Regions from separate parts of the Vibrio rubrogenes genome, predicted to be linked through region 2. Evidence: predicted binding sites of a transcription regulator. Region 2 holds the regulator's gene; each other region holds the start of a gene.
What was found. Region 2 encodes CRP, which controls carbon source genes, mostly activating them, when cyclic AMP is high. Its sites were predicted from a motif close to TGTGANNNNNNTCACA; they were not measured.
Positions count from the first base shown of each region.

Region 1: the regulator CRP is predicted to act here: its motif matches at 2,922-2,937, upstream of AC55NX_RS15855 (ExeM/NucH family extracellular endonuclease).
Region 3: the regulator CRP is predicted to act here: its motif matches at 9,644-9,659, upstream of pyrG (CTP synthase).

Region 1 covers NZ_JCARSY010000027.1:2,074-13,359, forward strand. The annotation lists gene AC55NX_RS15855 (ExeM/NucH family extracellular endonuclease) at 167-2,764, opposite strand; gene AC55NX_RS15860 (RimK family ATP-grasp domain-containing protein) at 3,081-4,532, opposite strand; gene rimI (ribosomal protein S18-alanine N-acetyltransferase) at 4,646-5,758, shown strand; gene AC55NX_RS15870 (hypothetical protein) at 5,862-6,029, opposite strand; gene gnd (decarboxylating NADP(+)-dependent phosphogluconate dehydrogenase) at 6,172-7,620, opposite strand; gene pgl (6-phosphogluconolactonase) at 7,634-8,350, opposite strand; gene zwf (glucose-6-phosphate dehydrogenase) at 8,347-9,849, opposite strand; gene AC55NX_RS15890 (HD domain-containing phosphohydrolase) at 10,095-11,286, opposite strand, start outside.
Region 2 covers NZ_JCARSY010000007.1:119,018-130,303, forward strand. The annotation lists gene AC55NX_RS07565 (hydrolase) at 1-800, shown strand, start outside; gene AC55NX_RS07570 (YheU family protein) at 1,004-1,216, shown strand; gene AC55NX_RS07575 (phosphoribulokinase) at 1,336-2,205, shown strand; gene crp (cAMP-activated global transcriptional regulator CRP) at 2,489-3,121, shown strand; gene AC55NX_RS07585 (DUF1338 domain-containing protein) at 3,195-3,989, opposite strand; gene astA (arginine N-succinyltransferase) at 4,054-5,076, opposite strand; gene AC55NX_RS07595 (aspartate aminotransferase family protein) at 5,170-6,381, opposite strand; gene AC55NX_RS07600 (aminodeoxychorismate/anthranilate synthase component II) at 6,646-7,224, opposite strand; gene AC55NX_RS07605 (5-methyltetrahydropteroyltriglutamate--homocysteine S-methyltransferase) at 7,386-8,555, opposite strand; gene AC55NX_RS07610 (glycoside hydrolase family 44 protein) at 8,746-10,695, opposite strand; gene AC55NX_RS07615 (glycoside hydrolase family 5 protein) at 11,273-11,286, opposite strand, start outside.
Region 3 covers NZ_JCARSY010000003.1:47,531-58,816, reverse strand. The annotation lists gene AC55NX_RS03630 (methyl-accepting chemotaxis protein) at 1-269, opposite strand, end outside; gene AC55NX_RS03625 (CYTH and CHAD domain-containing protein) at 610-2,130, opposite strand; gene AC55NX_RS03620 (TIGR00153 family protein) at 2,333-3,013, shown strand; gene AC55NX_RS03615 (inorganic phosphate transporter) at 3,144-4,403, shown strand; gene AC55NX_RS03610 (TIGR04211 family SH3 domain-containing protein) at 4,560-5,168, shown strand; partial or broken gene AC55NX_RS03605 (multifunctional CCA addition/repair protein) at 5,241-6,452, shown strand; gene eno (phosphopyruvate hydratase) at 6,543-7,844, opposite strand; gene pyrG (CTP synthase) at 7,919-9,559, opposite strand; gene mazG (nucleoside triphosphate pyrophosphohydrolase) at 9,761-10,570, opposite strand; gene relA (GTP diphosphokinase) at 10,652-11,286, opposite strand, start outside.

The DNA.
Region 1 (11,286 bases), on a different contig from region 2:
AGTATGCCGTTAACCGAACATAAATAGTGTTTTGATGTCGTAATAGAAACGAGATTCAAAGTAAGGGATATTAAACCGAATGATTGTTTGGATCATCATCTCAAGCGAATGCCAGCTTAACTGCAATGACAGGGGACGAGTGTCCCCTGATTGAAGAAGGAGTTGATTAGACGTAACGTCGGATTGCCAGCACCCCGAATAAGGACACCAAAAGTACGCCGCTGACTGAACCGCCCATTTTCAGCTCCAGAATCGCAGGATCATGGTCTGATGCGCGGTATTGGTCGCGGTATTTAGGCAGATCACCCTTATATTTGTTACTGTAGTCAAACAGAGAAGACTCCGCCGCATTGATATGCCAGTCGGTTGCGTCAATGACATGCATTTTCAGACTCGGGCTAATCAGAATATGGTCTAAAGAACCCACTTCATCATTGTATGAGTAACTCCAGTTGTCAGGATGAATCATACTGACCGCACTGATGTAACCATAACCCTGCGTGATGTCAGCACCTTGATCGCCAAACTGCGGTTTGCCGTTGATGAAGGTATTTCTGGCGGCATGAATGGTTTTGCCGTATTTCGCCGGGGTGTAATCGGTCAAAACCAGTAATGGATCTTCCTTACCGTACGCGTTGAGGTCTCCGAGAATGACTTGATGACCGCCAATTTGTTTCAGTGCTTCTCCGAGCGCAACGGCAGCCGCCACGCGGAAGTTCTCACATGAGCCTTGGAAATCCGGGTCTTGCTGGTCTTGTCCGCCATTCTCAACCGCTGCGGCATCTTCCCAACAGGTTGAGCCTTTAGATTTAAAGTGGTTGACGGCAACGGTGAGTTCTTGTGCGACACCTTTGCTACTCTGGATTTTAAACGTCGGGGCGAGAGAATCACGCTGATAGTTCTTACCATCTTCGATCAGATTGCCGTCTTTATCATACACAGCCGGTGCTTGTTGCGAAGGCATGTGGATAATCCGTGGTGTGGTCAGCGAGACACGCTGGTTACGATAGATGAGCCCGGTGGTAATCGCATCGGTACCGATGGAATCCCGTGAATCGATGGTGCCGTCCTGATTGGTATCGATGGCCACATACTGATAGCGGTTTTCCGGTTTGCTGATCTGTTGATTGAGCTGCTCGACTAACTGATGAATCGCGCCACCGTCGCCGAAACCGTTATTTTCAATTTCCATCAGACCGACAATATCCGCATCGAGTTGCAAGATAGCGCGGACGATTTTCTGTTGCTGAATTTCAAATTCCGTGGCAGTTTCTGCCCCACGGTTACTGCCATAAGGGTTGGCATCACCGCCAAAAGGAGAATTGAAGTAATTGAGTACATTGAACGTAGCAATACGCAGATCACCGCCGTCTTTGAGTTGTGGAGAAGAGCCGCGCGGAGAATTGTGAACGAAGTTATCCTGAGTCAGGGTATTGGTCATGATCAGGCGATATTCATCATAACTGTAAGTGATCACACCTTGAGCACCGCTGAGGGTGTCATTGACGCGGATATAGTCTTCGGTAGAGCCGTCTTGATCGATGTCGCTGCGGCCAAACTGAGGGTAGTAAGGAATTTGACCATCATCGGCAACCTGATCTGATTCAACAAACAGACGATGCTGTGCATTCTCTTTGCTTTGCTGTTTGGCTTGCTCGGAACCGGCCGCAAAATTTTGGTTGGGTTGGACATTCAAACGTCCCTGGGCAAGCACCATATTGTTGCGTCTGGCATCATAGTCGTAACTGAATGTGCGGGTAACACGCATGTCGAGTTTGGCTGGGAGATTGACTAACATGCCTTCATAGCGTTCCAGCGTTTGGGCAAAATTGTCATCGCCCTCGGTCAGGACAATATCCGTGGCCTGTGGCGGTTGTTGCTCTCCCTGTTTGACCCATTGATGGTTGTCCGCTGAGAGTTCAGTCAGATCATAATACTCTTTGACTTTCCCTTTGGCGCAGACTACATCGCCGGGTTTGAGATCGGCAGCAGACTGGCCGGTGTAAATAAACAGCCCTTCAGAGGTATTGCTATTGTAGTCATCTTGCAGTGCCTGCAGATAGAACCCTTTGGTGAGCCCAGTGGTCACGGCACTGACGACGCCTTTCACAGTATATTCCTGATCGGTGGTGTTATCTGAGCTACTGAGCAGCGGCGAGCGGCTACCTTCTCCCTGAATCTCTTGAATTGAGATAAAGGATTCCCCCTCACAGGTAAAGGTTGAGCCTGAGCTACCGATGTCGATGGTGCCGAGTCCGTCGATATTGTCGTTTGCGGCAGAAGTCCATTGCGATTCAACATAGGTTGGTGAAGGGGTTAACGCATTGGATTGACGCATCAATGTGACGTCTTTGGCAAAATAGCTGCCACCCATCGTGCCGATCACATCGTGCACTGAACCGTTGCGGAGTAGGGCAATCGGATCATTGCCGTTAAAATTCAGGACCGTTGTATTGGTCTCTTGACTGACCGCCAGAATATCACTGTTGGCCTGACTATTGGCAATGACGAGTACGCCATGGGCTGGAATACTCCGCCCGTCGAGCGGGAGTTTATTGCCCCATTCGCCATTACCGTTGATTGACTTCGCCAACGTATAACCGTCCAGAGAGCTGGATTGATCGCTGGTATTGGCAATTTCGATGGCTTTATTGAATCCCGAGCCTTCCACATATTGTGACAGCAAAATATCGGCATGTGCCGATAACGAGAGGATGCTTCCGATGGCAATCGAAAGACATGATAACGAGCTTTTGACTTTCATTTCTGACCCACTTGACGTTGTTTTTCCATGATTATATGAGATTTAGTTCGTGAATAATCAACTCATCAAAATTGATAACTCACTACTAAAATTACTAACTATTTCACGGTTTAGTTTTACTTTTTAATATGAAACTAAAAATACATTTCAATGAACTTGAGATATGAGTCGCATAAATAGCATCAATAAATCGAGATGAATCACATTTTTATATGCAACAAAGCTTGTGCCATCGGATGGGATCAGCCACCGCAGAGCGCGGTGGCAATTGGTGATGTCAGGCGTGCTAAAAACAACGACATGGAAATAGGGAAGGTCAGAATCCTCGCATCTGAATGCGGCGTAGAAACTCGGTCATAATCCGGTCGTAGAGTAGATCCCCTAAGAATGCATCTTCCACATGATGATCGATACTTGGATTATCGTTGACTTCAATCACATAAACCTGCCCATTGATCTCTTTTAAATCAACGCCGTATAAGCCATTACCAATTAAATTGGCGGCTTTCAGTGCCGTGTCGATAACATTTTTAGGCACTTGCTTGAGATCCAGTGTTTCAAAACTGCCGGAGGTGGTTCTGCCATTGTTATGGTGATGGTAAATCTGCCAGTGACCACGGCTCATCATGTATTTACACGAGAAGATTGCCTGTCGGTTGAGAATGCCGATCCGCCAGTCAAAGTCTGTCGGCATAAATGCCTGAGCCAGAATCAGTGCACTTTTCTCGAATAGCAAAGCTGCTTCTTGATTGAGTGAGTCAATATCAGTCACTTTAATCACCCCGCGTGAGAAGGCACCGTCAGGAATTTTGAGCACCATCGGAAATGACAGCTCAGAGAGCAGCTTTTCTTGCCAGTCCGGGTCAAAACTTTGCACAATCACACTTTTGGGGGCGGGAATGTGATTGCGTTTCAGTAACTCGGTCAGAAAGACTTTATTGGTACATTTCATAATGGATTCAGAATCATCCATTACCACCAGCCCCATTTTCTCGGCCGTTTTCGCAAAACGGTAGGTCTCGTTACTGATATTGGTGGTGGCACGGATAAAGAGTCCGTCAAACTCACCCAAACGAGACAGATGCTCCGCGGTAATCGTTTCGAGATTCATGCCTAAGCGTTGCGCTGCTTTCTGAAAACGTTTCAGAGCTGCTTTATCTGACGGGGGCATTTTTTCATCCGGATCGACCAACATCGCAAGATCATAGCGGGACGCTTTATTCTGCTTCGGATTTTTCCAGACTTTCTGGGAAAACTTTTCCAGCGATTCAATAAAGAAGTCCTGCTCCGGGTCAGTCAGATCCTGAAACGGGAATGGCTGAATCGATTTGATATGCCACTGTTGGTTATGTCTTGACAGTTCAAGATGAATCACCGGAATCATGAATTGTTCGAACAAATGACGTGCCAGCTTTTCCAGCCCTTTTTGCGGGGTGCGGCCAAAGTAAATTTTGCACGCTAGTTCATGCTCTGACGGATAGAGCTTGTTCAGCTTGAGCAGGTTTGAAGAGTGCAGAAACGGCTGATGGATATCATTGATCGCCATGACCCGGGGAATCACCCGGTGTCCTCTTGCTTCTGCCATCAGTGAGCAGTAATAACCACTACTCATATAGTCGTAACTACGGCATAAATTGACGACTTGAATTGATTTATGCGTCGGTTTCCAGTTGGTATTCAGGTAACTTTGAACGCTGATGACCTGATCGGAAGGGAAATATTGGTGCCAGTCATCGGTATGATCGGTCACAATGAAAAGATTTGCCATGTCTTATAATTCCGGTTGCATGATACACAGTCTTTGTGGAGATAAGTCTCTTGTGGAGATTGACGTATCGACATAATATTGCATCGCAATCTTCTAACCTTTTGAGGCATCGTATGGACATTCGTCATGCGAACCACACTGATCTTTCTGCGCTAAATGCACTAGAGCAACAGCTTTTCACCGGAGACAAAATTTCACCACGTCAAATGCGGCGGTTTCTGAAATCGGCGCATGCGGCCATGTTTGTGGCCGAATCCGACACACAATTGGCTGGCTATGCTTTACTTCTGTTTCACCAAGGTACACAGCTATCAAGGTTGTATTCGATTGCCGTAAACCCTGACTTCAGAGGACGAGGCATTGCCCAACAACTGATGGAGCAATGTGAGCGTGCCGCTCTTGATCAAGGTGCTTGTACATTACGGCTAGAAGTCCGGGATGACAATAGGGCAGCGTTAAAATTATATGAAAAATTAGGCTATAAACGGCTTAAAATATTGATGCACTATTACGATGACCAGTGTGACGGGATTCGGATGCAAAAACGGCTTGATCCGCATGAGCCTCGTTTGGAAGTGCCCGTGCCACTTTATGTCCAGACCACTCCATTTACCTGTGGTGCAGCTTGCCTGTTGATGAGTTTTGTACGCTTTGAACCGCAAACAGAGCTGACCCGTACCCATGAGCTGCAACTATGGCGGGAAGCAACCACGATCTACATGACATCCGGACATGGCGGCTGTAGCGGACACGGTCTGGCGCTGGCCGCGGCCCGGCGCGGATTTGATGTTGAGTTGTGGAGCCGTTCTTCAACGGTACCATTTATTGATGGGGTGCGGGATCCGAATAAAAAGTCAGTGATTGAATTAGTCCATCAGGATTTTTGTCAGCAGCTGGCAACGTATGAGAATGTCACGGTGACGGATATGCCGCCCACACAGGCTCAGTTTGAGCACTGGCTGGAACAGGGTGCGAGTGTGTTATTGCTGATCAGCACTTATCGATTTACGGGTAACAAAGAACCGCACTGGATTTTACTCAGTGGCATGAGCGAACACTTCTTCTTTATTCATGACCCACATGTTGACGATCAGTCTGATGTGGTTGCGGCTGCTTATATTCCGGTCGGAAAAGCGGTTCTCACGCAAATCATTGGCTATGGCAAACAGAAGCAGACATCTTGTGTGGTGATACGCAAGGGAAAATCGCTCGAACTCTCGAACTAATTCATTGAATGGATAAACTGAATTGAATAACGCCTAACACGAGCATCCGTAACGTGTTAGGTCAGTGAAAATGTGTCTGATACATATGTGGAAGAATATGTACTCAGGCGCATTTTTTATAGTCAGTCATGGCGGATTCTTGCATACCAAGTTCCTGAGCCTGACGCACCAGTTCTTCTCTCTCTGTTGCTGTGGTTTCTGCTTTTTCTGGTGAGCGAAACGTTTCGATTTCGAGTTCCGCAGGTACAAAGACATAATGTTTGCTAAACATTTTTCCACTCTCTATGGTTATGATCTATGGTTACGATGGGTAAAAAAGATGCTGCTTAATATTAAGCAGCATCGAAAGAAAGGTCAAATTATAATCACAAATCTATTAATAATCGAACGATTTGTTTGTTAATTTGTGAGCCTCAGACATCGTAGGTGGTTGAAGCTGTATCACCGCCTGTACCTGTCCAGTTGGTGTGGAAGAACTCACCACGCGGACGGTCAACCCGCTCATAGGTATGCGCACCAAAGTAGTCGCGCTGAGCCTGAAGCAGGTTTGCAGGGAGACGTGCTGTGGTATAGCCGTCAAGGAATGTCAGAGCCGATGTGGTACAAGGCATTGGGATACCGGCTTCCAGAGATTTGGCAGCAACCTTACGCCATGCCGCAAGACAGTTATCCAGAATGCCTTTAAAGTAAGGGTCTGACCCTAAGAATGCAAGCTCAGGGTTGGCATCATACGCATCGCGGATATTGCCGAGGAAGGCTGAACGAATGATACAGCCACCACGCCACATCAGTGCTACGTTACCGTAGTTCAGTTCCCAGCCATTCTCATCGGATGCTTCACGCATCAGCATAAAGCCTTGTGCGTAAGAGATGATTTTTGAAGCCAGCAGTGCCTGACGCAGCGCATCCAGCCATTCTTGCTTATCACCGCTCACTTTCTCGATAGCCTTGCCAAATTGTGCTTCAGCCGCAACGCGTTGCTCTTTGAGTGCTGACAGGCAACGTGCAAATACAGATTCACTGATCAAAGTCAGTGGGATGCCAAGATCCAAGGCATTGATACCAGTCCATTTACCGGTGCCTTTCTGGCCTGCCGTATCAAGAATCTTCTCAACCAGCGGGCTGCCGTCTTCATCTTTATAACCAAGAATATCAGCGGTGATTTCGATGAGGTAACTGTTCAGCTCGGTTTTATTCCAGTCGCTGAAGGTTTGTTGCATCTCTTCATGGCTCAGGCCAAGGCCATCTTTCATGAATTGATACGCTTCAGTAATCAGCTGCATGTCACCATATTCGATACCGTTGTGTACCATTTTGACGAAATGGCCGGCACCGTCGTTACCGACCCAGTCACAGCAAGGCTCACCGGCATCGGTTTTGGCTGAAATCGCCTGAAAGATGGGTTTGACCGCCGGCCATGCTTGTGGCGAACCACCCGGCATAATCGATGGCCCGAAGCGCGCACCTTCTTCACCACCGGATACTCCGGTACCGATGAAGTGAATGCCTTTTTCTTTCAGAGCAGCAACGCGACGGTTGGTATCCGGATAGTTGGTATTCCCACCATCGATAATAATATCACCCTCGTCGAGTAGCGGAGCCAACTGATCGATAAACGCATCAACGACTGAACCGGCGCGAACCATCAGCATGACTTTGCGTGGTTTCTCTAATTTTTCAACCAATTCTTCCAAAGAATAAGCCCCGATAATATTGGTGTCTTTGGCGGGGCCGGCTAAGAATTCATCAACTTTGGATGTGGTGCGGTTGTGTGCAACGACTGTAAAACCATGGTCGTTCATGTTAAGAATCAGGTTTTGTCCCATCACCGCAAGACCAATAACACCTATATCGCCTTTCATTGAATTTATCTCCTCACGCAATCTTTGCTGCTGCATCTTTATCTAAATACCACTCAGTCTCTCCCTGAGACGACTGAACTTTAGCCGCAGGATAAGGTAATGCATCTGCAGCAGTGGTGTGAATTTCATGGACAATGTCTGCTTTCCCTGCGCCCAGAACCAAGTAACTGATTCGCTTGGCAGCCTGAAGAACTCTGGCACTTTTGGAAACACGTAATTGGCCTGATTCAGGGTGAGACGCAACAATAGCTAATGCCGGTTCTTGATAATTGGTTGCGCCTGGGAACAGTGACGCTGTATGACCGTCGCCACCGACGCCTAACAGAATCCAGTCAAAGACAGGGATGCCGTTTTGAGCCGGGACTTGGTCCAGCATTTCTTGGGCGAAGCGTTCAACTTCTGCTGCCGGGTCTTTCTCGCCTAAAATCCGGTGGATATTCTCTGCCGGGATTTGAATCTGACTAAATAACAGTGCGTTTGCTTCACCGTAGTTGCTTTCTGCATCATCCGGCGCAACACAGCGCTCATCACCCCACCAAAAATGGAGGTTATGCCACTGGATTGATGTCGCATAGGGGGCAGAAGCCAGCAGCTTGAACAACATTTTGGGCGTGCTACCACCGGACAGAGAGATATGAACAGGGCGTCCCTGTTCACTATAAGTTTTTAAGTCGTCGGCAAGTGAATGCACGACATCATTGGCAGTTTGAAAAATTTTATGGTTAATCATAATTCGCAATAATCCGTATTGGTTAAATTTTTACAGGGGAATCGCCACTCTCTGCCATCTCTTTGCAGCAGTTCGTCCGATTCTTTAGGGCCCCATGTCCCACAGGCGTATCCATATAAAGAGGTCGGGTCTTGTTTGTAGTCCAGAATAGGCTGAACAAATTTCCAACAAGCCTCAACCGCATCTGTGCGGGCAAATAGTGTAGCGTCGCCATTTAAGGCATCGAGCAATAACCGCTCGTAGGCCGTGAGCATTTTAGTTTCTTCCAGAGAGGTATAGTGGAAGTCCATCGATGCTTCTTTGGCGCGGAAACCGGCGCCCGGCTCTTTCAGACCGAAGCACATCAAAATACCTTCGTCGGGCTGAATTCTAATCACGAGTTTATTTTCAGGTGCGTTCTGAGCAAATACCGGGTGCGGGGTACGTTTAAAGTGAATCACAACTTCGGTCACGCGGGTCGGTAGTCTTTTACCACTACGGACATAAAAGGGCACGCCATTCCAACGCCAGTTGTTGATAAACATTTTTAGCGCGACATAGGTTTCGGTGCGAGAGTCTTCAGCGACCCCATGCTCATCCCGATAGCCCGGCAAGAATTTACCCCGGACTTCAGACTCTGTGTATTGTCCGAGGACTAAGTTTTGCTGGAGATCTTTATCGCTGAGCGGTTGTAGGCTTTGCAGGGCTTTGTTGACTTCATTGCGGATTGAGTCGGCATTAATCGCGGCCGGTGGCTCCATGGTGACCATTGCCAGCACTTGCAGCAAATGGTTCTGGAACATATCTCGCACTGCTCCGGAGTTGTCGTAGTAGCCACCACGCTCTTCTACACCCAGAAACTCAGCACCGGTGATTTCGACATAGTCGATGAAGTTGCGATTCCAGAGTGGCTCAAACATACCGTTTGCAAAGCGGAAAACCAGTAGGTTTTGCACAGTTTCTTTACCCAAATAATGGTCGATACGGTAAATTTGATGCTCTTTGAAATGGCGGTGGATTTCGATATCCAGTTCTTGTGCTGACTTGAGGTCATAACCAAATGGTTTCTCAATAATCAGACGTTTCCAGCCTTGGTTCTCATCGTTTAACCCATGCGCGGCCAGACAGCCGGGGATCACGCCATACAGGCTAGGTGGTGTCGCCAGATAGAATAAAGTGTTGCGTTGTTCAAAATGATATTGTTCAGCCAACATGTCCAGCCGTTCAGACAACTTCTTGTAGTCTTCGACGTTGGCAGTATCAATCGCTTGGTAGTGAAGGTGCTGAGAAAAATCTTCGAGCGTTTCAGGTTCTGTCTTTTCCAACTCTTGCAGGGTTGTCTTCAATCTTTCCCGGTAGGAATCATCACTATATTCCGTCCGACTTACACCTAAAATTGCAAATGATTTGGGCAGTTGATTGTTTGCATATAGATGATACAAGGCAGGAATAAGTTTGCGGTAAGTGAGATCGCCGGAAGCACCAAAAATCACGATGCTGCTGTTTTCAGGTATTACCATCATCTTTCCCTTAAAAACGAGGTATTTAGCGTGTGCCAACGGTAACAGCACAATACCAAAATAGAAAATTGGCTCTTTCTATAGCTATAATAGGTGTTATCAATATCCATGACACCCATCATAAAAGAGCAAAAAACCGGCCTCTATTCTCTCTGACAATTTGATTTACATCAACTAAAAGTGTCGATTTGATCAACTTATTTGATGTAAGAGTGTCCGGCTGATTTCGCTTTCTGATTTGGTGATCATATCTGATGGGTCATTGTCTTGAGATATTGTTTGACGCGTTTGATGTGGGTAGCCGGGTCAACCTGCGTTATCGGTTTTTCTTCCATAAATGTATCGGCATAACGCTGATACAGTTTATTTTCCAGAAATAGTAAATAGAGACGGGGATCCAGGTGGCCGTTGACGGCCATATCAGTCATCCGTTCAATGACTTCTGGCAGCATATTTACTTTTTGATCCGGTCGCTCCCGGAACGTGAGTGATTCAAAGACGTCAGCCACCGCGATCATTCTGGCTTGAAGCGAGAATTCTTCGCCTTTTAATCCTCTGGGGAATCCATGACCGTCTATACGTTCATGGTGACATGCTGCGATTTTCGGAATATTTTTCAGATGTTCCGGATAGGGCAATCGTTCCAGTAGCATTAAAGTCTGTACGGTGTGTGAATTGAGGATAAATTGTTCTTCTTCAGTTAACGTGCCATGGCGAACGGATAAATTATGGAGTTCTCCCCGATTGTATAGCAGTTCTCCCGGTTTGAGTGAGAAGCGATCCAGCCATGTTTCTTGCGGCGTCTCTTGCGGATAGTTATAGTTGCCGGACTCCCATGTCACATAGTGGCTTGGCTTATCATCGAGTAATTTTTCCATGACCGGCAGAGACCTCGGTTTGCCGGTGCGTTGTTGCTCAATCGAGGAGACGCCTAACTGATCATCCAATGTACGCTTCCAGTTGCGTTGGGCAATTCGATGTAACTTCTCGATTTTTTCATTGGTCATCGGTTCATCGCTGACATTACATTGGGCAACGAAGACAAACTCTTCATCCAGGGTCTGGTGGATCGCTTCAAGCTCGGCCAGCAGGGTTGTCTGATCTTTCCCTTCCGCCAGCCCCTTCCAGTAATCCGCTTCAGCCTGAAGTTTGAGCAGTTCAAAACGCATCCGGACTTCATGAATCCGGTTATAAATAGTTTCCAGCTTGGTGGCTTTATTGAAGATATATTCCGGTGTGGTGATTTTTCCGCAGTCATGCAGCCAAGAGGCAACATTTAACTCTTCCCATTGCGAAGAATCCATTTTGAAATAAGGATAATAATGTGTATCGGTGACGGTTGCTTCCGCCAGCCACTGCACCAATGCCGGAACGCGTTGGGAATGTCCGCGAGTCTGGGGCGACTTGGTATCCACTGCCGAAGCGATAAGCTCGATA
Region 2 (11,286 bases):
AACCTTTATTTATTCTCTTCCATGGTCTCGAGGGAAGCTTTCATAGCCCTTATGCCAACGGTTTGATGCACGCTTTCGCGCAACAAGGCTGGTTATCTGTCATGATGCACTTTCGTGGGTGTAACGGCCAGCCAAACCGACAAGCCCGTGCCTACCATTCGGGAGAAACCAGCGATCCACGCTATTTTCTGACACAAATCCATCAACGTTTTCCGTCCAATTACAAGATGGCTGCCGGTATCTCGCTCGGTGGCAATATGTTGGCAAACTATTTGGCAGAGTTTGCAGATCTGCCACTTATCGATAGTGCCTCCATTATCTCAGCCCCCTTCGATTTGAGTGACAGTTCGAGCCGGATTAATCGCGGCTTCTCACGTATCTATCAGGCTTACCTCCTCAACTCACTCAAGCAAAATGCTTATCGTAAATTTGGGACGCTCCGGCAAACGATTCCAGTCACACAGTCCTTAATTCGACAGTTGAAAACATTACAAGAATTCGATGATTTGATCACCGCCCCCCTGCATGGATTTGAAAACGCCCAAGACTACTATCAACGCTGTTCGGCAATCTCTAAACTGGGACAAATTCGTCTGCCGACACTCATTGTACACGCACAAGACGATCCCTTTATGACTGATGCAGTTATTCCGACGGCACCGCTGCCCCAGATGATCGATTATCAACTCATGACACATGGTGGGCATGTCGGCTTTCTGAGTGGCACCGTTGCCAAACCACGCTTCTGGTTGGAAGAAGCTCTGCCCCACTATTATCGGGCACAATCACCTAAGTATTGAATACCATCCCCTCAGTATCGTCACCAACGACTACCGAGAACGCTCACCGAACTGATGAGTGTTCTCCTACTCTTCCAAAGTCACGCCTCAAGCATCATCTATATTTGCGTGTAAAATCATGATTATTGCGCAACATCATGTAAAATCCGTTAAGATACACGCTATTCATTCATCCCAGAGTGATCGTATAGAAGGTCATCATTATGATTATTCCTTGGCAAACGCTCGAACCGGATACGCTCGATAATCTGATCAGGGAGTTTATCCTCCGAGAAGGAACCGACTACGGCGAGCAAGAAATTTCTCTTGAAGAGAAAGTCGCTCAGGTCAAACAACAGATTCAATCCGGAGAAGCGGTGATCGTCTATTCCGAACTTCACGAGTCCGTAGATATTCAACAAAACAGATATCGTTAATTTATGAATTGTCCGATGACAGCACCAATTTCCATGATATAGTGAAATCGATTTCTCGGTTTTCTTCGGGAGATCGGTTCATTGAGTGCACGACAAGGAATGATAAGACAAGGTATGTCATGTCAGCAAAACATCCCATTATTGCAGTAACCGGCTCTTCGGGTGCCGGTACAACAACGACTTCCGAAGCTTTTCGCAAAATGTTTAATATGATGCGAATCAAGCCGGCTTGGGTTGAAGGTGATAGTTTTCACCGTTTCACCAGACCGGAGATGGATGTCGAAATCCGTAAGGCCAGAGAGCAAGGACGCCATATCAGCTATTTCGGTCCTCAAGCAAACGATTTTCCGGCATTGGAAGAGTTTTTCCGGGAATATGGCCGCACCGGAACGGGAAAAATTCGCCGTTATCTGCATACATTTGATGAAGCAGTTCCCTATAACCAGATGCCGGGAACATTTACGCCATGGCAAGATCTCCCCAATGATACCAATGTCCTTTTTTATGAAGGGCTTCATGGGGGGGTGGTCGATGGCGAAACCAATGTCTCCCAACATGTTGATTTTCTCATTGGCATGGTGCCGATCGTCAATCTGGAGTGGATTCAAAAGTATGTCCGGGACACCCGGGACAGAGGGCATTCCCGAGAAGCAGTGATGGATTCGATCGTTCGCTCCATGGATGATTACTTAAATTACATTACGCCCCAATTTTCTCGGACACATATTAACTTTCAGCGGGTTCCGACAGTGGATACATCCAATCCACTGAGTGCAAAAGGGATTCCGAGTCTGGATGAAAGTTTTGTGGTCATCCGCTTGCTAGGCATCAAAAAAGTCGATTTCCCTTACCTGTTGGCAATGATTGATGGCTCATTTATGTCATGTCATAACACGATTGTCGTGCCCGGTGGGAAAATGAGTTTTGCCATGGAGTTGATTGTCCGTCCTATTCTTCAGCAGTTGATAGAAACCGGAAAAATTGGCTAATTACGATTCACTGGCACGAATCGGGCTCTTTTAGTTCCTATACCGTGACGATGCGCACATTTTTGCGTACTAAATCACGGTCATGACACGATTAAAGTCAAGAAATTATGTAAGAAAAAGGATACTATTTGATACCGAAACAGAAGACAACTTGCAGGCTTTCTCAAGTGCTTTTATGCTAAGTGTTTAGTTCCGAGACATGTTCAGTTTGAACATGTTCAGTTCAAAAGCTTCGCGAAAACATGGAAAGCAGCAAGCTACCCTGCAGAGGAAGAGAGATATTATGGTTCTAGGTAAACCTCAAACCGATCCAACATTAGAGTGGTTTCTTTCACATTGTCACATACATAAATACCCTTCAAAGAGTACGCTGATTCATGCAGGCGAAAAAGCGGAAACGCTTTATTACATCGTGAAGGGATCTGTTGCTGTTCTGATCAAGGACGAAGAAGGGAAAGAAATGATCCTTTCTTACCTCAATCAGGGTGACTTCATCGGTGAACTTGGTTTATTCGAAGAAGGTCAAGAACGAACAGCTTGGGTCAGAGCGAAATCTCCCTGCGAAGTTGCAGAAATTTCCTTCAAAAAGTTCCGTCAGTTAATTCAGGTCAATCCAGACATTTTGATGCGTCTGGCAGGACAGATGGCAAGCCGCCTTCAAGTCACTAGCCAGAAAGTCGGTGATCTGGCTTTTCTGGATGTGACAGGTCGTATTGCACAGACGCTGTTAAATCTGGCAAAACAACCCGATGCAATGACGCACCCGGACGGAATGCAAATCAAGATTACCCGCCAGGAGATCGGCCAGATTGTCGGTTGTTCTCGTGAAACCGTTGGCCGCATTTTGAAAATGCTCGAAGAGCAGAACCTTATTTCAGCCCACGGAAAAACAATTGTTGTTTACGGTACAAGATAATTTTTTTGCTTGAACCAACAAAAGAGCCATCCTCGCGATGGCTCTTTTATTTGCGACGATTGATCATGATACATCACTGATCATTGGTACTTTCAAAAATTTTGTCAGCCGAAGCTTCGACAAATCCGGGATATAAAATACCATTCGCCATCGGATAACGTTTGGCAAATTCATAGAAACCACCGGGAACCAACAACTCCGCTTCATCAAATTCAACCGCAACCCGATCAGCCATGATCGATGACTGTTCCAGAAATAACGCCGGTGAGCCCTTCACTTCACCACCTGATGAATTGATCACAAAGCCATGTTGGAGTAGATAAGCATTCACATCCGCGACCTGATTAAAACGGGCCAACTGATTGACACTCACCGTAAAATGGTTCGCACCGTAGCCATGTGCCGCAACCCAAGCGGCATACTCACTCTCTTCCGCCAACAGATAATATTGCTCGAGTGAAATCGGCCATAAACGCCCACCATAAAGAAAGTCAGTATCAGCAACCATGTCGGACCTGACATGAGAGATCAGACTTCTCACGATCTTTTGCAAAGATTCAGAACAGCGTTCAACTTCCAACTCACTGATGAAGACTTTAGGTAACTTGGGATTCGGGTGTTCAAAGTGCTGCGCAGCTAACTTTTTTTGTTCAAACTGATAGTGCCCTTTCGACACATATCCCAGCCGAACAAAGGGTGCGGCTATCACGTCAAGGTTGACTGGTGACAAATTAAACGTCCGCAACGCAATATGATCATTGTTGAGCGGTTCCTCTTCCTGAAGAAGTTTGTGGATCAGCTGTGCGGATGGGCAAAGCCTGGTTGTATAATCTTGCCACAATGCGGCAAATAATGAGTCCGGCGTCATAGCGCCTCCTTCTTTATCAATCATCTTGGGCTGTCATCGCATTCCTGTTTCCGGCTTTCGGAGATTAACGAATCACCAGAAAACGAACCCGATCACCAGACTGAATCAACAAAGCCTGAGCCACTTCAGGCGTCACGATCACAGTCTCAGATTCCGGGTGAAAATCGACCTCGGCGATTGTCGCCCGGAAAAATTCAAATGAAGTATTACTGAGTATGACTTTTTGTTGGCTGTGATGTTGCGCCACTTTAACTGTCGCTGACACAGAGTGCCTGACCGACTCAATATGACGTAAATCACATTCAACCGTCGGGCCTGCATCAAAAATATCGACATAATTACGACAGGTGAATCCTTCTTCTTCTAATAATTTTAAAGCAGGTCTGGTCTTGTCATGTACCTTTCCGATCACAGCTTGGGCTTCAGGGCTGAGCAGATTGATATAGATCGGTAATTTGGGCATCAGTTCAGCAATGAACCCTTTATGGCCCGACCCCGTCAAATAATCCGCCAGAGAAAAATCGATGGAGAAAAAATGTTCCTGCAACCATTGCCAGAACGGAGAGTTTCCCTGTTCATCAGAGACGCCTCTCATTTCAGCAATAATGGTCTGAGCAAAGCGCTCCCGGTGTTCCGCCAGCATCAAAAAGCGACATTTAGACATCAAACGACCATTCAGACCGGCACGAAACTCGGGTAAGAGAAAGAGCGTACACAACTCAGAACAACCGGTATAGTTATTACCTAGCGTCAATAATTTCACGATTTTGTTGACGCCCAAGCGACGGGAAGAATGAAGAATGGTACTGATATGATAAGAATAAGACGGTGTATCCCAGCCGACGTAGGCTCCAATTGCTGTCGTACCGGCAATCCGACCGCTTTCGCTATCGACCCCAACCATCAGGTAACTCTCATCGGTTGGTGACTGAACATCTGCCTTGGCAAAACTCGCTTCTGAATGTTCAATACGATGAGATAACAGCGCCTCATTGACAGGCAGTGATGTAAAGCCATAACCAGATTCTATCGCACAATGATAGAGCGCATTATAGTCAGTCATTGTAATGGGACGAACCACAAGCATGGATGTCTCTCCCTGAAAACCTGAGTTCGAAATGAAACCAGTCTGACTATAAGCATAGCTCAGGATCGTTGCGAACCTGAGCTAAAATTTAAACTAAGTTAATGATGCAATGGCTTTTTCCAGTCGTAACAAGCCTTCCTGAATATCGATATCCTCAATCACCAGTGACGGCGTGAAGCGCACCACATTCGGCCCGGCGACCAAAACAAGCACGCCCGCTTTACCGGCTGCCTGTAGTATGTCACGCGCTCTTCCGTGCCAAGCTTCAGTCAGTACCGCACCGAGCAATAAACCTTTGCCACGAATCTCACTGAATATCGGGTATTTGGCATTAATCCGTTCTAATCCATCCCGGAACAGCAGCTCTTTTTCTTTAACGCCTTCAAGCACCTGAGGTTGAGAGGTTATATTGACCACCGCTTCAGCAACCGCACAGGCAAGTGGATTGCCACCATACGTCGAGCCATGCACCCCAACCTTAAAGTGAGATGCAATTGCCGTCGTCGTTAACATCGCACCGATCGGGAACCCGCCCCCCAGCGATTTTGCAGTACTGAGAATATCTGGTGTGACCCCAATACCCTGATATGCATAGAAATCACCAGTCCGGCCATTACCGGTCTGAACTTCATCAAAAATTAATAATGCATTGTGTTCATCACACAGCGCTCTGACCGCCTGAATAAATTCTGCTGTCGGAGAAATAATCCCACCTTCACCTTGCAGTGGCTCCATCATCACGGCACATGTCTGATCTGATATCTGGGCTTTGAATGCAGCCAGATCATTATAAGGCAGATGAACCACATCGGACGGTTTCGGGCCAAAGCCATCGGAATAAGTCGATTGCCCACCAACAGTCACCGTAAAAAATGTCCGGCCATGGAATCCCTGTTTAAAAGCAATAATTTCCGACTTTTCCGGACCATAATTATCTACTGCCCACCGCCGAGCCAACTTCAATGCTGCTTCATTCGCTTCAGCGCCTGAATTGGCAAAAAAAACTTTCTCGGCAAAACTCAGTTCCGTCAGTTTTTTTGCCAGGCGCAATGCCGGTTCATTGGTCATTACATTACTCAGGTGCCAAAGCTTCTGCGCTTGCTCAGTCAATGCTTCAACCATGGCTGGGTGGCAGTGCCCCAGACAACTGACTGCGATACCACCGGCAAAATCGACGTATTCTTTATCTGCTTGATCCCACAACCGAGACCCTTTTCCCTTCACCGGAATCACTTCCATCGGACTGTAACAAGGCACCATAACCTCATCAAACTGTGCCCGAACAACATTATTCTGTGTAGCCATTCACACTCCCTCTCCGCTCGTGAGCTTACAACCGCCTCATCCAAATATTCATCAGTATAGATGATCTGTTCATTCTGACCGTGTTTCGGCGGTTGAGATACGATTCACCAATGTCAGTAGACAATACCATTGCAAGCAGACAATATCATCCGCACCGACACTTGTCAGATGATTCTGTCACAAGTTACCCCAATTGTATAATTATGCAATAAAAATGATTTTTTATTTAATTATATTGCAGTAACGATGCGCCGTAATACCAACTCAACGACGTAAAAAATTCGCCAGCAACGCATGACCTTGTTCGGTTTTTATCGATTCCGGATGAAACTGAACGGCATCAATGGGTAAGGTTCGGTGTTGATATCCCATGATTTCATCAACATCACCATCAACAGTTTCAGTCCAGGCTGTGATATCGAAACAATCCGGCAAGCTCTGTCGTTCCACAACTAGAGAATGGTAACGAGTGACTGTTAACGGATGATTTAAACCATGGAATAGCCCCTGACCACTGTGACAAATTGACGAGACTTTACCATGCATCACTTGCTTTGCACGGACAACCTTTGCCCCAAAAGCCTGTGCAATCGCCTGATGACCCAGACAAACACCAAGCAAAGGAAGCTGACCGGCAAAATGTTTGGCGACATCGAGAGAGATCCCCGCTTCATTCGGCGTACACGGCCCCGGAGAAATCACGAGATGGGAAGGATTAAGTGAAGTGATTCCGGCAATATCAATCTGGTCATTACGGACGACGTTGACTTCAGCCCCCAGTTCACAGAAATACTGGTACAGGTTGTAAGTAAACGAGTCATAATTATCAATAATGAGCAACATGAAGATCCACGCCAAACGACTGCCGAAATTAGGTCGCTATTGTGCAGGATAGATGCAAGAAATCAAGAATGTCTGATGAATAAAGAAGTCGCCGCTAAGCTGCGACTTCTTTTTCTTTACTTCATTTTAAGCGCGGCTATATCAATCATGCCCTGTTCAGCTTATCCCCAGACTTGCTTGGCAATCTCTTTAACAAGTGCAATTTTCTGCCATTGTTGCTCCTCGCTCAGCTCATTCCCTTCTTCGGTTGAAGCAAAACCGCACTGAGTGCTCAGACACAGATTTTCCAGAGGTACATATTGTGCCGCCTCATGAATGCGAGTAATCACTTCATCTTTATCTTCCAATTCACCCGTTTTCGAAGAAACAAGGCCAAGAACAACTTGCTTGTCTTGAGGTACTTTGGCGAGCGGTGAAAAATCACCGGATCGGTCTGTATCAAATTCCAGATAAAATGCAGAGACATTTTCTTTGGCGAACAGGACATCAGCAATCGGAGCATACCCACCAGATGCTGCCCAGGTCGAACGATAATTGCCACGGCAAACATGCGTCGTCAAAATCAGATCAGCTGGTGCATTTGCTAATGCACGATTATTAACCAGCAATAACTTTTCCGTTAACCCCGCAATACTTTGGGTATGATCAAATTCGTGAGAATCCCCACATCCGCAAGTAGCTTCTCCCGGTGTGGACGCTTTTGCTGCAACCGCCGCAATTTTTGGATCAGTTAACATCCCCCAAGTACAGTCATCAATCTGTAAGTTGCGACAACCTGCCGCATACAACTCCCGAATAAAGGTTTGATAAACCAGAACAATATCATCAAGCAAATCGGTTTCATTCGGATATATCGCTTGGGTCTGCTCCAGATTACACGGACGCTGTAGCTCTTTCAGAAATTGCGCTGGCGCCGGAATCGTCAGACGAGGCACGATGCCGTCTTCAGCGAATTGCATCAGAAATCGAAAATGTTCAAGAAAAGGATGTTGTTCACCACTGATTTTCCCGGTTAAACGAACACTCTCCGGGCGGGTTTCAATTTGAGCAAAGAGATAACCTTGTTCAATCTCAGACTTCTCCACGCCATTGATGCCCCACATAAAATCCAAATGCCACCAACTCCGCCGGAATTCCCCGTCGGTAATCACCTGTAAACCCGCAGCTTTCTGGCGGACAACAAGTTCAGTAATGGCTTGATCTTCAACGTCAGTCAATTGTTGCTGAGTCAGTTGACCGGCAGCAAACTGCCGGCGAGCGTCATGAAGATAGTTTGGTCGAAGATAACTGCCGACCACATCGGCACGGAATGGGGGGATAGATAATGACATGATATTTTCTCAAGTTGCTATTGAATCATATTCATAGCGTACTCGGTTCTTCACATGAGAAAAGTGATATTTACTCAAATCAAACATGAATTTTTATCATGTTTGATTTGATTGGTACAATAAAAAATCCCCGGTGTATACCACAGGGGATTTAAATTTTAATGCAAGTTCAGTCGCTTAAAAATAGCGCTTAACGATTGGCACAGAACCCGATAGAACTGGTACTTGCACCTGGCTGTAAGACTTTGTTCCACTCAACACCACGAATGGTTACTTTAGCACCGGACTGCTCCCAATTTGCATTCCATAATGCGTACACGCTGCCTTCGACATCAAAAGTGGTGTTCCATTCAACAGCTTCAGAGCCATTGTTGGTGACCACAACGTCAGAACAGTATGATGTACTGCCATCTTGTGGAATATTGACGGACACCGTCACACCATCAGTTCCGGGATCCGTTGGGTCAGTGGGGTCTGTCGGATCAGTTGGATCGGAGGGATCCGTTGGGTCTGTCGGATCGGTGGCATCAGAGGTGCTAAAGACAAAATGATAAGCAGACAGGGCTGGAATATCATAATTGAGCTGATTATTCGTGACCTCAACCTCTCCTTTATCCTGAATTTCAACAGAATCAGAATTGAGCACATAAGTCTTACCTGACTTATAAATCGTGGTTGAATCGATGTTGAACACACCATTGATCGATTCATTCATATTCTTATTCAATACGATGACATGGAGTAACCCGGTCTCTGAATCAACCGATGCATAAATAGAGCTGTTTTCTTTATCGCTCATTGTTGCTGTGACGCTGGTATCGCCAAACGTCCCATTCGCGCCGTCATAGTTGCGATAGAGACGATATGCACTGGCTAAATATTTCTCTTCGTCATTTAAAATCCAGCTGTTGGCGGCATAAACATCATATTTACCGAAGATCCCCAGCACATCGGCTTCAGTAATTGCACCGGTAATATCATCGCCACCACCATAACCATATTCGGTGAACGCAATCTTCGTTCCCGGATAATGTGCATCGATAGAATCTTGAATATGCGGAATCAACGGCAGCTCAGCCATATTCCATTGTGCAATCCAGCTATCTTCCTGATATTCAGGATCCCATAACGTCCGGGGAGCCTGCAGCCGGGCATTTTTATCTTTCACTGAATCAGCACTGCCATCGGTGACGCGTTGATCCCCTCTTGCTTCGGAATACCAGTGCAGGTCAAGCACGTCCAATAATCGCATACCGGATGATTCACCGGCCGCTTTCATCTGGGCCAGATAATAGTCAATAAACCAGTGATACTGATTCGAATAGTTCGACCAATCCGGTGCATCACTCAATGAGGTAAAAGCGCCAAAACCATATAAAGCAGGCCCAAAGACGGCGGCAGTCGGATCAACGCCTTTGACGGCCTGAGCCGCGTCAATCGAGCGTTCGACCAGATCTTTGGCGCCCGGTTTGTCCGGATGGATTCGTGAATGAGTGTGGTACCACAAACTGGGCTCATTATCCAGTGAGTAAGCAAATACGCCACCGTCGGCCGCTCGCCCGTATCGGTCAACTAAAAAGTTGACCATTTCATCGGTATACACAGCATTATCAGTGAGATCAGGGGTTAATGAGAATGGTGCATTCTTTTTCGCTATTGCCGGAATCCAACGAGATGATGGCGCTGTTTCCCCTTCCTGTACCGTACCATTTTTATCTGCGGCAACGTAGCCAGCTAATGGCACGGTCAGCATCGTTTTCGCTCCGGGAATGACATCATTATCAATGAAATCGGTCAGCGTGATCCCCGGAATGGTTTCATCTACACCATCCGGTACCATATAGGTATCACTGGAATGCAGCCAATCTGATCCAGCATTGGAGTAGTTATTCTCCCAGTTATATCCGGTTGTCCGGTTGCCACCGAGACGATAGAACCCGAAATTCTCATGGCCAGTCATGTTCATTCTATGATTGGTCCCATAAATTAAATCACTGATTTTATGATTTTGTTCGTCGGGTGAAATTGAATAATCGATACTCACCTGAGCAGATACTGCGCTGCTTGCTAATGCGGCAAAAATCAGTACAGATAGAACATTAGGTCTGGTCAGTCCGTGTCGATGACTTGATACATTCATCACAAGATATTCTCCTTTGCTACTTTTGATATAGTGATGCTGCCGAAACAAAACTCGATCAGAGCAAAGCTCTACGAACAAAAAGTTCATCAAACATCAGGTATACCGACAGTGGCAAAAACGTACCAAACCAGCTCGTCAAACATCTTCATATTCGGGCATGGCATTGATGAAGATTCAGGATTCATCACGAAAGAGTTTTATCCGTTAACATTCATACTCTCCCTAATCTGCCTCTCTTTTAGTCTGGCAATTTCTATGCGGATGCGAAAAACCATTCAAGCTTATATACGCTGTTTTCTTTTTTTCAAGATGAAAACAGCGTCTTGTCATGTTACGCACCCAAACTCAGACCACTAAGACAAAATGGAACAATTAGCATATTAGTACAACAATTTACTTATAATCGAGCAGGGATATATTGAATCCTGTAATTATTACCAATCTGTATGACCGCTTCCAATTCATATTCATCTAATTGATAAATAACAAGTTATATTGGTAAGATAAAAATCCGGACAGAGATAACATCATCTCCGTCCGATTAATGATTGAGCAGATAAACACTCACAAAAGGTTACTGACAAGATA
Region 3 (11,286 bases), on a different contig from region 2:
ACCCTCGCTGCAAACAGCAACAGGACAATGAATACAATAATTAACAATAATGTCTGCCAAACAACTTGTGTGATATAGGCTTCATAGTGATGTTGTGCAATCTGAACATTATTTGTGGCATCTAAAAGAGCTGAGTAAAACACACTGGCATCCCAGAGCTGTTTTGCAACTATCAATATCGTACTGAATACCATCAGCATCACCATCTTAGGAACAAGGCGAATATCCGTAATTACCCGTTCCCAAGGCTTAAAAGCCAGTTTTGTCATGATCCGTCTCCACTAAGTCCTAATTTTCCTAATTCAATCATTCCCACTAAATCACTATGTCTTATTTTTATGATTACAATAACAATAGAAGGAGCATACCAAAATTCATATCCAAACATTATGAAGGTCATCAAGAACAGCGTAGATACCCTATATTTTTAGACTATCCACACTGACAGACGGATTTGGAGCTCAAACTACAACAGGTATATCGACTCATCGGAGTTGTTCTGTAGTCTTTTCTTCATGCTAATGATGCAAAAGACAACAAAAGACAACAAAAGACAAGTAGTGGGAACATCGACTACATCATCCCGACGCAGCGATTCAATTTTTCAAGTTATACATGTTTCCAATAAGGCGTCACAGCCATACTGATGTTTCTGGTTTGCTCCATGGCATGAAGGATCGAGTTTTCCTGCCGAATCAACCACCGTTTTAATTGCTCTTGCTGATCGCCTTCCAACTTATCAACCTGCTGCTCTAATGGTTCAAGCGTTAAAAGATCATCAATACCTTGCAACAAGTCAGCCCATGGCAGTCGAAAGGACTGGCGTTCACTTTCATTATAGAGGCTGGCAAATCCAATCCCGGTGTATAAATTCCTCATCAGACAATACTGTTGAATCAAATAATCCTGTTTAGAAAACTGCTTATCCGCAGGAAAAGCCGCTAACAACTCATTCCATGTCCGCTCCAGTTGCTCCGCTGAAAACGGCTCAATCGACTCCGCCATCATGACTCGGGATTTCTCGTTCAGAAAAGGCTGCCAGCCTTTGGTCAAAATCCAACGACTCAAGTCCAGAATCAAACCGACATAACGGGAGCTATAACACAGCTTCAACACATCTTGCGTTGACGGTAAAGCGTCTTGTAAACTCCGAAGCTCCGCCAATAAGAACTTCCGGGCATCCAGCTTGCGCAGAATATGGCCCTTGTCTTCACAGAGGTAGTCGAGATAATTGGACGCTTTCAGCCAAGACAATTCCTGTTCCAGCCATTTGAGTTCCTGACGTAAGATTGCACTGGCACGTCGAGGCACGATATCACTATAAACGGCCAGCGTCTGACGAATAAAACAAATCGCATGACGAATTTCATGTAACGCTTCGACCGATGCCTTCTCGACATAAATCTGCTCATGGTAATGCCAGTGTTCTAAAGCATGTTCCAAAGAATGGATAAAACAAGATTCAACCGTATCATTGGCTGTGGTTTCAACCAAAGCCAGAGGCTTCGTTTCATCGCCCATGTATCCGAAAGCCAGTCGATAACCTCTGGCAGCCTTACTTAAATTGCCGAGACGAACGCCGCCTTCATCACTCAATGTTCTTGCCAGAGAAAACAAAGCATCGGTCTGACCTGATTTTAGTTCCAGTTCAACCTCACAAATCGGGTCTTCCGATTCTCCGGCTATCACTTTTCCCTGATCGAATGCGACTTCAATTTGACTGCCATCAGGCATGCCGACGAGCCACTGTTCACGCGTAAAATCCGTTGAAAAGAGAGGGTGAAGTTCAGCGGCCAGTTGCTCGGTACTGCGGTCTTCCGGCCAGATATCTTGAGGATGAAGGGAGAGAGAAGGAGTATTGCTATCATGTTCGGCATTGTATTCCGGTCGCTGATGTAACCCGGCAACCACCCGTCCAGCGGTTTTCACCGTCTGTACATAGACACCATCGCAACATCGGATTCGCAGGCCGATATCATGCTGACGCAGCCAGTTATCAGGCGTATCAAAATATGTATTCTCTAATTCACGGCAACGATGCTGTAAAACTTTGGTCTGAGCAATCTTACGACGCAAAACATCTGAATATTCAGGAGAAACGAAAAACTTCAGTTCTATCTCAGTTTCCATAACAATACCTTTCGTGGCAGATAGCGACAGGATATTGCCAATTTCGGACAGGAGCAAGTGAGAAATAACATATCATTCATACGCTAAAATGGTTTTAAAGCACCGTCGAATGAGTTACCATGCGCGCCTTTATAGCCAATGTTCAACATTTCATCATAATGTTGTATGTTCTTTGTAAGGTTATATTTTTGGATTGAGTCACATGCCAGTGAATACAATTATGGGGTTATTTGCAAAGTCCCCAATTAAACCTTTGCAAAAACACGTTGTCTGTGTCAATGAATGCTGTTCTTACCTGATCAGCTTCTTTGAAGTTACTTTCCAGAAAGATTGGGAAAAAGCAGCCGAAATTCGGGCTCAGATTTCTCATCTGGAAAAAGAAGCCGACGTACTCAAACGTGAAATCCGCCTGAAACTGCCGCGCGGATTATTCCTTCCTGTTGATCGAACCGATATGCTCGAACTACTGACCCAACAAGATAAGCTTGCGAATCTCGCAAAAGATATCTCTGGTCGGGTTTATGGTCGGGAGCTGATGATTCCAGAGCCACTGCAAACAGATTTCATTGCCTATGTTAAACGTTGTCTGGATGCGGCGACTCAAGCCCAGAAAGTCATCGGTGAACTGGATGAACTCCTTGAAACCGGATTTAAAGGCCGGGAAGTCACTCTGGTTGCAGAAATGATCAACCAACTTGATGCTATTGAGGATGATACCGACACGATGCAAATTCATCTGCGTCAGCAGTTGATGGCTATCGAGTCAAAATATAATCCGATTGACATGATGTTCTTATACAAAATTCTAGAGTGGGTTGGCGGTATCGCTGACCAAGCTCAACGTGTGGGAGCTCGCTTAGAGCTAATGCTCTCTCGTTCCTGAGATTATAGATTTTCACAATAACTAAGGGCACTCACACATTGCGTCTCTGAATCTAATTATTGTGGCTAAATGATAGGCCACGATAGAAAGTCGCGCGTGCTCCGCTAGTTATCAACAACTAGGTATTATGATGGATATCCTTGTAAGTTACGGATCTATCTTGATTCTTGTGGCAGCAGCCTTCGGTTTCTTGATGGCGATCGGCATCGGTGCAAATGATGTAGCAAATGCGATGGGAACATCAGTTGGCTCTAAAGCACTGACCGTAAAACAAGCTATCTTTATTGCGATGGTTTTTGAGTTCGCCGGCGCCTATCTTGCCGGTGGGGAAGTAACAGACACAATTCGTAAAGGCGTCATCGAAACAAATCTCTTTGTCGCACAGCCTGAAATTCTTGTTTATGGCATGATGTCGTCCCTTCTGGCTGCCGGCACATGGCTCCTGCTGGCCTCGTATATGGGATGGCCGGTGTCAACAACCCACTCCATTATCGGGGCGATTATCGGTTTTGCCTGTATCACTCTGGGAACAGAAGCCGTCGACTGGCATTCCGTTCAAGGAATTGTCGGCAGTTGGATTATTACACCGATTATCTCCGGTTTCTTCGCCTATGTCATTTTCGTCAGTGCACAACGTCTGATATTCGATACAGAAAATCCGCTCCAAAATGCCAAACGTTTTGTTCCGGTTTATATGTTTATCACCACCATGGTCATCGCACTGGTCACCATTAAGAAAGGCCTGAAACACGTAGGTCTCCATCTGAGTACCGGTGAAGCATGGCTTGCCGCCATGTTTGTTTCCGCACTCGTTATGGTCGGAGGCTACCTGTACATCCAAAAACGCTTCTCAAAACGGGAAGAGGACCACAGTTTCTCTGGTGTAGAAAGCATTTTCAGTGTTCTGATGGTCGTTACTGCCTGTGCGATGGCATTCGCCCACGGTTCCAACGACGTCGCGAATGCGATTGGTCCATTGTCAGCCGTGGTATCCACTGTCGAAAATCTTGGTCAGATTTCAGGGAAAAGCCAGATTGCGTGGTGGATCCTGCCATTAGGTGGATTGGGGATAGTCGTCGGTCTCGCAACGCTGGGACATAAAGTGATGGAAACTGTCGGAACCGGAATCACCGAACTGACACCGAGCCGTGGTTTTGCTGCACAGCTTGCAACGGCTTCAACCGTTGTTCTGGCGTCTGGAACCGGGTTACCGATTTCGACCACTCAAACACTGGTTGGTGCGGTCCTCGGTGTGGGTTTCGCCCGTGGTATTGCAGCATTAAACCTTGGTGTTGTGCGTAACATCGTGGCCTCGTGGGTCGTGACGTTACCGGCTGGAGCTCTGCTTGCTGTTGTTTTCTATTATATGCTAGAAAAAATCTTCATTTAGTGCGTGCAACCGTCAGACATTTGTCAGAACCATGTGATTATTGACTCAAATCTGCACAAAGGGAGGCTTGGCCTCCCTTCTTTGTTGCACCATATAAAGAAACTTTTTACTATTTGGAGAGATTTACTTTTCAACCCTATCGTTAAAGGATTTATCGTGAAAAAACTGTTATTCATGTTGCTGCTTTCGCTTCTGACCACGCCCGTTTTTGCACAAGTGCATTACATAGCAGATGACTTGTTTACCTATATGCATTCAGGCCCGAGCAACCAGTATCGAATTATTGGCAGTATTAATGCAGGTGAGAAAGTACAGCTGCTGCAAACCAATAAAGAAACAGGTTATAGTGAAATACTCGATAGCAAAGGGCGTCAGGGTTGGGTACAAGATAAGTTTGTTACCACCACTGAGAGTATGGCATCCCGCCTTCCCCGTTTAGAAAAAGAACTCAAGGATGTCAAAGCACAGTTGTCTGATGCTGAGAATAAAGCCAGTCAGGAAAAGGCCGGGCTAGTCGAGTCTCTTGAAGTTCGCAATAAACAGATTTCCGAGCTGGAAGAAAACTATAGCGGTATAAGCCAGAAACTGGCGACAGCGCAAAGCGAGACACGTGAGTTGAGAGCGAAGCTGGATACTCAGAAAGAAGATCTGTTAATGAAATATTTTATGTACGGTGGCGGTGTTGCTCTTGGTGGCATTCTACTGGGAATCATCCTTCCGCACCTGATTCCAAGACGGAAGAAATCACACTCAAACTGGCTCTGATATGTGAAGAAGGCCTGCTCCCGGCCTTCTCTCAACAATTTCAGACACCCGTTCCAAAAGAGGCAAGCTGTGCAAGTCTATCTCGTCGGTGGCTCCGTTCGTGATCAATTACTCGGTCTTCCCATCAAAGATCGAGATTGGGTCGTCGTCGGCAGTAATCCCTCACTCATGCTTGAACAAGGTTTTATATCTGTCGGGAAAGATTTTCCGGTGTTTCTTCATCCACACACCAAAGAAGAATATGCCCTAGCCAGAACCGAAAAGAAGAGTGGTTCAGGTTATCATGGGTTTGAATGCTTTTTCTCACCGGAAGTGACACTGGAAGATGATCTGATGCGCAGGGATTTAACCATCAATGCGATCGCCCAAGATCCTCAAGGGGTGCTTATCGATCCCTATCACGGCCAAGCCGATTTGGAACAGAGAGTACTGCGCCACGTATCAAATGCCTTTGCAGAAGACCCGGTGCGAATCCTCCGCGTTGCCAGATTCGCAGCCAGATTCGCTTCACTCGGTTTTACCATCGCACCGGAAACAATGGCCTTAATGCGTCACATGGTTCAGTCCGGAGAAATCGCTCACTTAACCGCAGAACGTGTTTGGCAAGAGCTCCATCAAGCACTCGCAACGGACCACCCAGACATCTTTTTATCCGTATTGAGAGAGTGCGGTGCACTGGCTGTTATTTTCCCTGAAATCGACTGCCTCTTCGGGGTACCGCAACCACCGAAATGGCATCCTGAAATCGATACCGGTGAGCATACACTCATGGTGATGCGTCAATCGACACGCCTCTCAACATCGCTGCCGGTCAGATTTGCAGCCATGGTTCATGATCTCGGTAAAGGAACAACACCACCGAGTGAATGGCCGAGCCATAAAATGCATGCCCACACAGGCTTAACCTGTATCCGTGCACTTTGCGAACGCATTCGAGTTCCGGCGGAATATCGGGATTTAGCATTAATCGTCTGTGAACAACATACCAATATTCACAACGCTGCGATTTTGAAACCGGCAACTTATCTCAAGATACTGAATAAAATGGATGTATGGCGTAAGCCAGAGCGACTTGAAAGTGTACTGCTGTGCTGTCAAGCCGATCATCAGGGGCGATTGGGCTTTGAAGACATTCCCTATCCACAAAAAGCGCAATTTGAATCAGCCTATCAGGCTGCCCTCACGATTGATGTTCAAGCGATCATTGCCACAGGATTGAAGGGCGCCGAGATTCGTGATGAATTAGACAAACGCAGAATCGCAGCAATCAAAGCGATTTTATAGTCGCAATCCCCCCCTCAAACAAATCAACAATCATCAAGACAAAAAAAACGCCTCAGAAGAGGCGTTTTTCAATTCATGATAAAGCTGTGATTAAGCTTGACCTTTCACTTCTTTCAGACCGTTGAAAGGCGCACGTTCACCCAGCGCTTCTTCGATACGGATCAGTTGGTTATATTTCGCAACGCGATCAGAACGGCTCATAGAACCAGTTTTGATTTGACCTGCAGCAGTACCAACAGCCAGATCAGCAATTGTCGCATCTTCAGTTTCACCACTACGGTGAGAGATAACTGCAGTGTAACCAGCGTCTTTTGCCATCTTGATTGCAGCCAGTGTTTCAGTCAGAGAACCAATCTGGTTGAACTTGATCAGGATAGAGTTAGCTACACCTTTCTCGATACCTTCTTTCAGGATCTTAGTGTTCGTTACGAACAGGTCGTCACCAACCAACTGGATTTTGTCGCCCAGCAGTTCAGTTTGGAACTTGAAGCCGTCCCAGTCAGACTCATCCAAACCGTCTTCGATAGAAACGATAGGGTATTGTGCAACCAGACTTTCCAGGTACTTAGAGAACTCTTCAGAAGAGAAAGTTTTACCTTCGCCTTTCAGGTCGTAGATGCCTTGCTCTTTGTTGTAGAACTCAGAAGCAGCACAGTCCATAGCCAGAGTCACGTCTTTACCCAGAACGTAGCCAGCTTGCTCAACCGCTTCTTTGATCGCTGCCAGTGCTGCTGCGTTTGATTCAAGGTTAGGCGCAAAACCACCTTCGTCACCAACGGCAGTATTCAAACCTTTTGCTTTCAGAACTTTCGCCAGGTTATGGAAAACTTCTGCACCGATACGCAGTGCTTCTTTCAGTGTGCTGGCACCAACAGGTTGAATCATAAATTCTTGAATATCAACGTTGTTATCTGCATGTTCACCACCATTGATGATGTTCATCATTGGCAATGGCATAGAGAATACGCCAGGAGTGCCGTTTAGTTCAGCGATGTGCTCGTACAGAGGCATGCCTTTTGCTGCAGCTGCAGCTTTTGCGTTTGCCAAAGAAACAGCCAGAATCGCATTTGCACCAAACTTAGATTTGTTTTCGGTACCGTCCAAATCAATCATGACCTGATCGATAGCAGCTTGATCTTTTGCATCTTTACCAATCAACGCTTCAGCAATCGGGCCATTTACTGCTTCAACAGCTTTCAGAACCCCTTTACCCAGGAAACGAGACTTGTCGCCATCACGGAGCTCAAGCGCTTCACGAGAGCCAGTAGATGCACCTGATGGTGCAGCAGCCATACCTACGAAACCGCCTTCTAGGTGGACTTCAGCTTCTACAGTTGGGTTTCCGCGAGAGTCGATGATTTCACGACCTAGAATTTTAACGATCTTAGACATTAATGTTTCCTCTCTTTGAATTTAAATGTCAAACCTATGGGGTAACCGTATTCCCTACCGTTACCCGTGTCCTTTTATTTCTCAATAGTGCGACGCTGGTACTCACCAGCGGCTTTAACAAACCCAGTAAACAGAGGGTGTCCATCGCGAGGTGTTGAAGTAAACTCAGGGTGGTACTGAGAAGCCACAAACCATGGGTGATCCGGATTCTCAATCACCTCAACCAGTTTTTTATCCGCAGATAAACCAGAAACTTTGAGTCCCGCAGCTTCAATTTGAGGACGAAGCACGTTATTCACTTCATAACGATGGCGGTGACGTTCATAAATGGTTTTACTGCCATATAATGCATGAACTTTACTGCCTTCTTCAAGATGGCACAACTGCGCACCTAAACGCATCGTTCCACCCAAATCTGATTTCTCGGAACGTTCTTCAACTTGACCTTCAGAATCGATCCACTCGGTAATCAAACCGACAACGGGATATTGAGTTGCGCGATTAAACTCGGTTGAATGCGCCCCTTCCATACCCGCAACATGACGCGCATATTCAATTAATGCAACCTGCATTCCCAGACAAATTCCCAGATAAGGAATCTTATTTTCACGCGCATATTGAGCGGCTAAGATCTTACCTTCGATACCGCGATCACCAAATCCGCCCGGCACCAGAATTGCGTCCAGTCCGTCCAGCAGCTCAACCCCTTTATTCTCCAGATCCTGAGAATCAATATACTTGATCTGAACACTCAGACGGTTTTTCAGGCCCGCATGTTTTAAAGCTTCGTTGACCGATTTATATGCATCAGGCAACTCAATATATTTACCAACCATACCAATGACGACTTCACCGGTTGGGTTGGCTTCTTCATAAATAACCTGTTCCCATTCAGACAAGTCCGCTTCCGGTGCTTGAATACCGAAGCGAGAGCAAACTAAATCGTCCAGTCCCTGCGACTTAATCAGCTGAGGAATTTTATAGATGGAATCAACATCTTTCATTGAAATAACGGCTTTTTCTGCCACATTGCAGAACAGCGCTATTTTTTTCCGCTCATTGGCAGGAATAATGCGATCAGAACGACAGATCAAAATATCTGGCTGAATACCGATAGAGAGCAACTCTTTCACGGAATGCTGAGTGGGTTTAGTCTTCACTTCTCCGGCAGCCGCCAGATAAGGGACTAAAGTTAAATGCATAAACATTGCATTTTCACGACCAATGTCTACAGCAAGCTGGCGAATCGCTTCGATAAACGGTAGAGACTCGATATCACCAACCGTACCACCAATTTCAACGATTGCGACTTCATGGCCTTCCGCACCGGCAATCACACGATCTTTAATTGAATTGGTAATGTGAGGAATGACCTGAATGGTTGCACCGAGGTAGTCACCACGACGTTCTTTCCGTAAAACATCCGCATACACACGACCTGCGGTAAAATTGTTCCGTTTGGTCATTTTGGTCCGGATAAAGCGCTCGTAATGCCCCAAATCCAGATCAGTTTCCGCACCATCTTCAGTGACGAATACTTCACCGTGCTGAGTCGGACTCATCGTACCCGGATCCACATTAATGTACGGATCGAGCTTCATGAGGGTCACTTTCAGACCACGTGCTTCTAAAATCGCTGCAAGAGATGCTGCTGCAATGCCTTTACCTAGAGAGGATACGACCCCGCCAGTCACAAAAATATACTTTGTCGTCATGTTTAACCTGAAATTGGTTGAATGAGGGAAATGGATTTCTTCTGGACGGGATGTAAATATACCAGAACCCCATTAACGCCACAACGTGAAACTTATCACACTCTCACTTTTTCTTTTTTGCTTCAAATCAAATCCAATCCGCACAATTGTAGCTCATTCTGGTTGGGCTACATTATAAGGACTTTCATCCAAAGCCAGAGTTCAGTCTGTCCCCTGATTTTTCTCTTGGTGCTTGACCTGTTCCCAAAAGCGATCTAATTCACTGAGTGTATAGTCATCGAGTGATTTACCTGCCTGATTCGCCAGTGCTTCGACCCCTTGAAAACGTCGGGAAAATTTCTGATTTGCTCGCGTAAGAGCAGACTCCGGATGAAATTTCAAATGGCGCGTCAGGTTCACCACGGCAAACAGCAGATCGCCCAACTCATCTTCGATTGCAGCCGGATCGGGCGGAGTGTCATGCACCGCTTCGATGACTTCATCCAGCTCTTCACGAACTTTATCAACAACGGGTGTCAAAGTATCCCAGTCAAACCCATGCTTGGCACACTTGGCTTGTAATTTATAGGCTCGGCTCAATGCAGGAAGCGACTTGGGTACGCCATCCAAAATGCTTTGCTCTTCACGACCTGCACTGGATTTTTCTTCTGATTTGATTTTTTCCCAATTGGCCCGAATGGCCGCTTCACTGTCAAAAACCTGATCAGTAAAAACATGCGGATGGCGACGGATCAATTTTTCATTGACACTGCGAATCACATCATCAAAATCAAATAACCCTTGTTCCTGAGCCAACTGACTGTAAAAAATGGCTTGGAAAACAAAATCACCTAATTCTTCTTGCAGATTTTCCCAGTCTTGCGCATGAATGGCATCGATCACTTCATAAGTCTCTTCAACTGTATGAGGCACGATGCTGTCAAATGTCTGCTTTTGATCCCATGGACATCCGGACTCAGGATCTCTGAGTTGTGCCATGATCTGCTTTAACTGTTCAATTGGATGAGACATAACCTTCTTTCCGCTCCAAAGAGAAAGCGAGGAGTCATCCCCGCTTTCTGCAACGATTCAACTGGCATGAGGCAATACTCGTTATCCCAGTCGTTTGACTGACAGGACATCTTTCGTCTGCTCAATGCGTTTACATACTCGAGTGAGCACTTCAACACTTGTCAGTTCCAAATCAAAATCCATATAGATCAGTTGGCGTTTATGATCAGTTCGACTTTTCATACTGGCCACTTTGATTTTCTCATTCGCCAGCAACGTCGTAATATCCTTTAACAATCCGCCCCGCTCCATCGCTTCGACCCGCACGGTCAAAACGTAAGAACCAAGTAGTCCGCGTCCCCAAACGGTATCGATAATCCGCTCCGGAGCATGATGAATCAACTCTTCCAGCTGTTCACAGTCACTCCGGTGGACCGAAATCCCCCGTCCCTGAGTAATGTAGCCTTTAATCTCATCACCGGGAATCGGGCGACAGCAACGCGCCAAATGGGTCATTAAATTATCAACCCCTTCAACCACAACGGCATCTTTACTCGGTGCCGGCGTAGTGGTCTTCTGCTCTTTCTCTTGTAACTTTTCAAGGACCAGCTGATCTTCTTCTTCCGCGGTCGGTTTGTTAACTAATGCATTGATATGATTAACAATTTGGTTGATCCGTAAATCACCGCTGCCGATTCCGACATATAATTCATCTGGTGAGTTGACATTAAATCGTT